Regions from separate parts of the Stenotrophomonas oahuensis genome, predicted to be linked through region 4. Evidence: predicted binding sites of a transcription regulator. Region 4 holds the regulator's gene; each other region holds the start of a gene.
The links. The regulator FliA, encoded in region 4, starts transcription of late flagellar genes. The targets are predictions, from matches to a motif close to TAAAGTTTNNCNNNCNNNGGCCGATAA.
Positions count from the first base shown of each region.

Region 1: a site for FliA is predicted at 1,252-1,278, ahead of PDM29_RS01625 (HDOD domain-containing protein). Genes of this name have one in related genera too.
Region 2: a site for FliA is predicted at 1,300-1,326, ahead of PDM29_RS13545 (GGDEF domain-containing protein). Genes of this name have one in related genera too.
Region 3: a site for FliA is predicted at 1,515-1,541, ahead of PDM29_RS19425 (methyl-accepting chemotaxis protein). Genes of this name have one in related genera too.

Region 1 covers NZ_CP115541.1:347,562-349,763, forward strand. The annotation lists gene PDM29_RS01625 (HDOD domain-containing protein) at 42-1,151, opposite strand; gene PDM29_RS01630 (Glu/Leu/Phe/Val dehydrogenase dimerization domain-containing protein) at 1,468-2,202, shown strand, end outside.
Region 2 covers NZ_CP115541.1:3,035,907-3,038,108, forward strand. The annotation lists gene PDM29_RS13545 (GGDEF domain-containing protein) at 1-1,270, opposite strand, end outside; gene PDM29_RS13550 (cation diffusion facilitator family transporter) at 1,457-2,202, shown strand, end outside.
Region 3 covers NZ_CP115541.1:4,347,411-4,349,612, forward strand. The annotation lists gene PDM29_RS19425 (methyl-accepting chemotaxis protein) at 1-1,403, opposite strand, end outside; gene PDM29_RS19430 (PAS domain S-box protein) at 1,635-2,202, opposite strand, start outside.
Region 4 covers NZ_CP115541.1:3,673,095-3,675,296, reverse strand. The annotation lists gene PDM29_RS16440 (MinD/ParA family ATP-binding protein) at 1-476, shown strand, start outside; gene PDM29_RS16435 (RNA polymerase sigma factor FliA) at 473-1,219, shown strand; gene cheY (chemotaxis response regulator CheY) at 1,236-1,628, shown strand; gene PDM29_RS16425 (protein phosphatase CheZ) at 1,628-2,202, shown strand, end outside.

The sequences.
Region 1 (2,202 bases), 1.3 Mb from region 4:
TCCGTGGGCCGGCCAACGGCCGGCGCTACCGGGTCGACCGATCAGGCATCCTGAGATTCGTCATCGCCATCAGCGGTCTCCACCCCACGCCCATGCAGCCGTCGCCAGATCCACTGCAGGGCATGCGGCGGTGTGTCGTCCAGCTGTTCCAGCAGCGCCAGGGCCTGCGCCTGCCCGATCTGACCGTGGCGGCACAGCAGGCTGGCTGCCGCCGCCGCGCGGGCAAAGCGCAGGCTGCCGGCCAGGCCGCCCTCCGGGGTGTCAGTGTCGCGCAGCAGCGCGTCATGCACGGCCGGCGGCAGCTCCCATGCAGCAGCGATCCGGCTGGCCACCGGCAGGGTCCAGGTGTCGAGTAGCGTGCTGGCCAGCGCCTGCGAGGGCGGCGCGTCGGAATGGCGCGCGCCTGCATCCAGCAGGTGCCGCATCACCAACGCCGCGCCCAACCCCTGGGTCAGGCCCATCCATTGCGCCGCGAAGCCATCTTCCCCGGTGACCCGCCGGGCGTGGTCGGCCGCCGCACGCGACGCCAGCAGCGCATGCTCCCAGATCACCGTGCCGAATTGCGGGAACGCCTCGCAGTGCAGTTGCATGACCGGCTGCACCAGCACCGCGCTGATGATCTGGCGGATGCCGTCGGTGCCGACCAGGGTCACGGCGCGCTGCAGGCTGTCGACCGGCCTGGCCTGCAGCCGGTACAGCGGGCTGTTGGCAATGCGCAGCAGGTTGCCGGTCAGCACCGGGTCCTGCCCGATGATCACGGCCATGGCACGTGCCGAGGCATCGCTGTCGTTCACGGTCTGGATCAACTGCGGCAACAGTTGCGGTCGTCGCGGCAGATGCCGGGCGGACCAGTCCTGGGCCTCCAGCGCCTTGACCACCGCAAGCCGCAGCGCGGTTTCGTCGGCCACCGGCGCAGCCTGCCGACCGCCGATACGGGGTACCAGCGCCAGGGCGTGCAGCCCGGCCTGCAGGATCAACGCGGCTTCCCCGCTCGAGGGCTGAACCCCGCGCGGGGCGGGCTCGGAACGCTCGGTCGGGCGTGCGCGGGCAGCGCGGGTCGGACCGGCCACCGGCGCAGGCCTGCGCAGATACAGCCAGCCTCCCAGCGCGACGGCTACCGCCAGCCCCACCATGACCGTCACCGTCAGCATGTCGCCACCTGGCCTGTTACCGCACCCTGTGCACCCATCACATTTACTGCCTGCACCTGATCCACCCAGCCCCTGCCGGTGCCCACGCACCGTTGCCACGGCATCGGCGCGGCCGCTCACAACTTTAGAACTGCGTCACAGTTGCACCTGCGCCCGGGTGCCGGTCCCTGTGACGGCAGCATCCATCGGAATGCTCTAGAATGCGACCGCGCGACCCGTCTCCTGCTACCGACGATGTCGCTTTTTTTGTTTTACGCCCATCCTTTTGCTGGTACGTTCGCCGGTGTTGACCGCCGTTCGCCCCATCGGAGTCGCCATGTTATTTGAAACCCTCGAAACCGCCGGTCACGAACAAGTGGTGTTCTGCCACAGCCGCGACGCCGGGCTGAGGGCGATCATCGCCATCCACAACACCACCCTGGGTCCCGCCCTGGGTGGCGTGCGCATGCGGCCCTATGCCAGCACTGACGAGGCGCTGGCCGATGCACTGCGGTTGAGCCGCACCATGACCTACAAGAACGCGCTGGCGGGCTTGAACGTGGGCGGCGGCAAGGCGGTGATCATCGGCGACCCGCGCCAGGACAAGACCGAGGTGCTGTTCCGCGCCTTTGGCCGTTATGTGGATTCGCTGGGCGGCCGTTACATCACCGCCGAAGACGTCGGCACCGATGTCAACGACATGGAAAACATCTACCTGGAAAGCGAGTACGTCACCGGCGTGCACCAGGTCCACGGCGGCTCGGGCGATCCGGCTCCGTTCACTGCATACGGCGCGCTGCAGGCACTGATGGCCTGCCTGCAGCACAAGCTGGGGCACGAGGAAGTGGGCAAGACCAGCATCGCTGTGCAGGGACTGGGCCACATCGGCATGGAGTTCGTGAAGCTGCTGCGTGACCGTGGGGCCAAGCTGTACGTCACTGATCTGAACAGCGCGCTGGTGGACCGCGCGGTCACCGAATACGGGGCCGAAGCGGTGAAGCCGGACGAGATCCATGACGTCAACGCGGATGTTTTCGCGCCTTGCGCGCTGGAAGGTGCAATCAACCCCGAC
Region 2 (2,202 bases), 640 kb from region 4:
CCACGCCGATGCTGGCAGTCAGCGCCAGTTCCTGGCCGCTGGGCAGGGTCAGCGGGCTGCGTGCGATATGGCCGCGCAGGTTCTCGGCAATCGACACCGCCTGGTCCACGGTAGCGGCCACCAGCACGATCACGAACTCCTCGCCGCCATAGCGGAACAGGTAGTCGCTGCCACGGGTGAACTGGCTCAGCAGCCCGGCCACGTGCTGCAGGGCGCGGTCGCCACCGTCGTGGCCGTGGGTGTCGTTGATCACCTTGAAGTGGTCCAGGTCCAGCAGCAGCACGGCGAACGGTGTATGCGAACTGCTCGCCAGTTCGATCTCCCGGCGCAGCACGGTCGGCAGGAAGCGGCGGTTGAGCAGGTGGGTGAGGGCGTCGCTGCCGGCGTCCAGTTCGCCCACCCGCTCGAACAGCATGCCGAGCAGGGTGCGGATCTGCTCCAGCTTCTTGCGGATGTGCAGCAGGGCACGCATGCGGGTACGGAAGTCGCTGTGCGTCAACGCATCGGGCAGACGCGCATCGATGCGCTTGATCAGCGCGTCGATCTGCTGGGTTTCGCTGCTTTCGCCGAAGCTGGGGCGGCCCTTGTGGGTAAACCACAGTCCAAATTCGGATTCGGCCAGCCACGCCCCTTCCGTCTCTGCACGCTGGCTGGCCATGGCGTACAGCAGGCCGTTCTCCCAGTCCAGCAGCAGGGCGCGCTGCCGCTCGCGTTCGGTGCTGACATTCTGCACCAGCGAGAACAGGCGATAGGCCGAGTCGGTGCGCGCCGAGCGTTCGCGTGCATGCGCATAGGCCAGGGTCATGCCTTCCATGGCGATGTCGATCACCGCGCTGAGCGCATTGATCGCGCGGAAGGCAACGTCGGCACTCGGCGCGCGGTCCTGCAGCTCGGCGAACAGGTGCCGCTTGATCACGCGGGCACCGCGGGTCACCAGATCCACCGGGATGCCGACGCGGGCGTGTACGTCACCGATCACCCGCTGCGCGGCCACACTGGTGGGCACAGACGCCGGAATGGTCACCAGCAGTTGCTGCAGCCAGCGCTGCATCGAGGGTTGCAGATGCTGGCGAACCTGATCGTGTGACAGGTAGCGCGCGGCGCGCGGATCTTCCAGCAGTACCGCATAGAAGTTTTCCGCCAGCGCGGGAGCCACTTCAGGGGCCATCTGCTGCATCAGTGCCATCGCCTCCGCGCCGGCTTCCTGCAGGCTGAGCTGCCAGGCGGCGATCAACGCCTGGCTGGCGCGGTCCATCGATATCGTGTGCACGGAACTGTGACCTATGACTCAAAACATCAGTATCGGTGCCTGATCGCAAAGATGTAGGCGAAGTTGTCGCACCTGCGACGATTGGTCGCGGCCCGCGGGCGTCGTTCCTGCAATGTTATAAACACCGTAATAGTCTCCTCACGTTCCACCGCGCTAGCCTGTAGGCCTTGCACAGGAGCTGTTGCCATGGGTCACGACCACGATCACCTCCCCAGTGAGATCCGCCACGAGAAGCCGCTGTGGTGGGCGCTGGGGCTGACCAGCACGTTCCTGCTGGTGGAGGTGGTAGGCGCATTCTGGACCAACAGCCTGGCGCTGCTGTCCGACGCGGCGCACATGGCCACCGATGCGTTGGCACTGATGATCGCGCTGGTGGCGGTGCGGTTGAGTCGGCGTCCCCCGGACGCGCGCCGCACCTACGGCTACGCGCGGCTGGAAGCGCTGGGCGCGATGATCAACGGTGCGCTGCTGTTCGTGGTCGCCGCGTACATTCTGTGGGAAGCCATCGCGCGCTTCCGCCAACCGGTGGAGATTGCCTCCACCGGCATGCTGGTGATCGCCGCCTTCGGCTTGGCGATCAACCTGATCTCGATGCGCCTGCTGCGCGCGGGCAGCGGCGAAAGCCTCAATGTAAAAGGGGCTTACCTGGAAGTGTGGGCCGACATGCTTGGTTCGGTGGCGGTCATCGTGGGCGCGCTGCTGATCCGCTGGACCGGCTGGAAGGTGATCGACCCGATACTGGCGGTGCTGATCGGCTTGTGGGTGTTGCCGCGCACCTGGGTGCTGATGCGTGAAGCCATCAACGTGCTGCTGGAAGGCGTGCCCAAGGGCATCCAGGTCGACGCCGTGCGCGCGCGCCTGTGTGCCCATCCCGATGTGCGCGACGTGCACGACCTGCACGTATGGGCACTGGCTTCCAGCACGCCCGCGCT
Region 3 (2,202 bases), 670 kb from region 4:
CCTGCCCGCGCGGCTTCGACCGCCGCGTTGAGTGCCAGGATGTTGGTCTGGAAGGCGATACCGTCAATCACCCCGATGATGTCGACGATGCGCCGCGACGACTCGTTGATCAGCGCCATGGTGCTGACAACCTCGTGCACCACCTTGCCGCCCTGCGCGGCGACATCGACCGCACCACTGGCCAGCTGGCTGGCCTGGCGGGCGTTTTCGGCGGTGCTGCGCACGGTATCGGCCAGGTCCTTCATCGACACCGCGGTTTCTTCCAGCGAAGCCGCCTGCTGCTCGGTGCGCTGGGAAAGGTCGGCGTTGCCCTGGGCGATTTCGCTGGCGCCGAGTGCGATGGTATCGGCGGCGAATTTGATCTGGCCAATGATGCCGGCCATGGTCTCCATCAGCGCATTGACGCCGTGGCACAGTTCGGCAATCGGTCCGGTCTTGTCGTCCGTGGCGATCTGGTGAGTGAGGTCGCCCGCCTGCGCGGCCGCGACCACCTCGCGGGTCTGCGCCACCGCCGCCTGCAGGGCATTGGCATCGCGCACCTGGGCAGTCACATCCGTGGCGTACTTCACGACTTTGAAGGCGCGGCCGTTCATGTCCATGATCGGGTTGTACGAAGCCTGGATCCAGACCTCACGCCCGCCCTTGCCCAGCCGCCGGTACTGGCCGGCATCGTATTCGCCGCGACCCAGCTTTTCCCAGAACGCGCGGTACTCCGCGCTTTCCCGGTACGCCGGCTCGACGAACATGCTGTGGTGGCGGCCGCGTACTTCATCCAGGGTGTAACCGGTGGTGGCCAGGAAGTTCTCGTTGGCCCCCAGGATGCGGCCGTCCAGGCTGAACTCGATCACCGCCTGCGACTTGTTGATGGCCGCCAGCTGGCCGGCGAAATCGGCCGCCTGCATCTTCTGCGCGGTGATATCGGTGGCGAACTTCACCACCTTGTAGGCGCGCCCGTTGCTGTCGAACACCGGGTTGTAGGAGGCCTGGATCCAGATCTCACGCGCGCCTTTACCGAAGCGACGGTACTGCCCCGCATCGAACTCGCCACGCCCCAGCCGCTCCCAGAATGCACGGTACTCCGCACTCTGTGCCTGGACCGGGTCTACGAACATCGAATGGTGATGCCCCTGCACCTCCGCCAGCGTGTAGCCCAGCGTCTGCAGGAAATTGTCATTGGCGGTGAGAATGGTGCCGTCCAGGGCAAATTCGATCACCGCCTGGACCCGGTGCAACGCCGTCACCTGGGCTTCCAGTTCCTCGCGATGACGGGCTTGCGCCGCATCGTGATCCCGACGCACATCGCGACGGGCATGGAACAGTGCGCGCAGTCCGCGCCACGGGGAAGCTGGCAGCGCCACGGCACTGCGTTCGGTCAACGGCATCTGCATGCCAGAGATAAGCATTTTTGCGATCCTCGATGTTCGGTTGGCGGATGGGCTACGAAACAACGCAGACGTCCGGGGGCAAACAACGACGTCACTCCAGCCAGCCCCATGTGGAGCAGGCGCAGAAGGGTATCGACTAACTTGAGATAACCTTTAGTAGAAACTCGCGTGATAATGAATAATTAATATCAAAACCAGGTCACAGTTTTATATCGCCCATTCATTCATGTGTAAATACCCGTCGGGGATTCACTCAGAACCGCCATCATCTGGCGAGTCGAGCGGATCCGGCCCACCGTGCACCGGGTCTTCCACCTGCACGTTGTTGCGGCCCAGCGCTTTGGCGCGATAGCACTGGGCGTCGGCCGCGGCCACGGCCGCATCCACGCTGGTGCCACCGTGGATGGCGGCGATGCCGATGCTGGCCCCCACCCCCAGCCGGGTGGTGTCCCAGGGAATGGTAAGCACCTGCAGGGAATGCAGCAGATCGGTGCCGATCCGGCGTGCCCGCCGCAGTGAGCAGCCGGCCAGAATGACGGCGAACTCGTCGCCCCCCAGCCGTGCCACGATGTCGGAATCACGCACGCCGTGGCGCAGGGCGTTGGCCACCGCCCACAGCATGGCGTCTCCGGCCAGATGACCGTGGTTGTCGTTGATCGGCTTGAAGTTATCCAGATCGATGAACATCAGCGAGGCCGACTGCCCGGTCCGGGCCACGCGGGTGATGGCCTGCTGCAGGTGGGCCTCGAAGCCACGGCGGTTGGTGAGTTCGGTCAGCGGGTCAACCTCGGCCAGATGTCGGGCCTCGCGCTGACGG
Region 4 (2,202 bases):
ACTTCATGATCGTCGACACCGCCGCAGGCATCACCGATGGCGTGTTGACCTTCTGCCAGGCCGCCCAGGACACCGTGGTGGTGGTCTGTGACGAACCGGCCTCGATCACCGACGCCTACGCGCTGATCAAGGTGCTGTCGCGCGAGCGCGGGGTTGACCGTATCCAGGTCGTGGCCAACATGGCCCGCGATCCGAACGAAGGCCGCGTGCTGTACGAAAAGCTGAGCCGGGTCTGCGACAAGTTCCTGGCGGATGTCTCGCTGAACTATCTGGGCTGCGTGCCGCAGGACGACTGGCTGCGCCTGTCGGTGCAGCGCCAGCAGCCGGTGGTCAAAGCCTACCCGTCCAGCCCGGCCGCGCAGGCCATCACCGAAATCGCCCGACGCACCGCGCGCTGGCAGGCTCCGACCGAACCGCGCGGCGGCGTCGAGTTCTTCCTCGAACGCATCCTCAAACAGCGTGGGGTGGCCGCATGAAAGGTGCCGCGCAATACAAAGAGGTGCAGCGTGCTGCTGCCACCGAGTGCATTGCCCAGCACTCGGACCTGGTGCGGCGCATCGCCCACCACCTGGCCGCGCGCCTGCCGGCGAGCGTCGAGATCGACGACCTGATCCAGGCCGGCATGATGGGGCTGATTGAAGCGTCGCGCAGCTATGACGCCGACCAGGGTGCCTCGTTTGAAACCTATGCCTCGATCCGCATCCGCGGTTCGATGATCGACGAGATCCGTCGTGGCGACTGGGTGCCGCGCTCCGTGCACCGTCGTGCCCGCGATGCCGCCTCGGCCATCCGCAAGCTGGAGCAGAGCACCGGCCGCGCCGCCAGCGCCACCGAAGTGGCGGCCGCGATGGAGATGCCGCTGAACGAGTACCTGCGCCTGATGGAAGATGCCGCGCGTGGCCAGGTGCTCAGCCTGGAGTCGCGCATCGAGGACCAGGGCGAGCTGGATACCGTGGCCCAGGGCGGCCCGACCCCGCAGCAGGTGCTGGAACGGGGTGAGTTCGGCCGCGAGCTGGGGGCCGCCATCGGCCTGCTGCCCGAACGCGAACAGCTGGTGCTGTCGCTGTACTACGAACAGGAATTGAATCTGAAGGAGATCGGCGCGGTACTCGGCGTAAGCGAGTCGCGCGTCTGCCAGATCCACGGCCAGGCGGTGCTGCGCCTGCGTGGCCGACTGAAGATCTTCGAGGCGGCCGACGCCGGCCTCGAGAACACTTGATACCGAGGAAAGTGCTTTGAACAAGAACATGCGTATCCTGATCGTCGACGACTTTTCGACCATGCGTCGTATCGTCAAGAACCTGCTGGGCGATCTGGGCTTCACCAATACGGCCGAAGCCGAGGACGGGCATGCCGCATTGGCGCTGCTGAACAGCCAGCCGTTCGATTTCGTGGTCACCGACTGGAACATGCCGGTGATGACCGGCATCGAACTGCTCAAGGCGATCCGCGCCGACGCCAAGCTCAAGACCCTGCCGGTGTTGATGGTGACTGCCGAAGCCAAGCGCGAGCAGATCATCGAAGCGGCCCAGAACGGGGTCAACGGCTACATCATCAAGCCGTTCACCGCGGTCACGCTGTCCGAGAAGCTGGACAAGATCTTCGAACGACTGGCAGCGAGCGCCTGATGGAAACCCTCAGCGACAAGTCGGCGCTGGTGCAGCGCCTGCAGGATGCCCTGGCCGCGCTGGAAAGCGGCGACGAAGCCGGCTGGCGTCGGGAAATCGACGCGCTGGGCGCGCTGCGCACCCAGCCGATGATGGCCGGGCTGAACCGGCTGGCACGCGAGCTGGGCCAGGCGCTGGGCGAACTGCCCACCGTGCCCACCGAAGCCGGTGAGCTCGATGACGCCTGCGCACGCCTTGATCATGTGGTGGCGATGACCGAACAGGCCACCCACCGCACTTTGGATCTGGCCGAGGAATGCCGTTCGCTCACCGAGCAGTTGCGTGCCGAAGGCCTGAATCCGGAGCAGGATCAGCAGTTGGACCGCATCCGCCACAACCTGACCGAAATCGCGCTGACCCAGAGCTACCAGGACCTTACCGGCCAGATCATCCGCCGCGTGGTGGGGATCGTGCGCCGCGTGCACGAAGGCTTTGGTGCGCTGGGCCTGCCGCCGCCGAACGACGACGACCGCAAGAAGCAGGACAACGGCCTGGCCGGCCCCGCCGTCAACGGGCTCGACCGCCATGCGGTGTC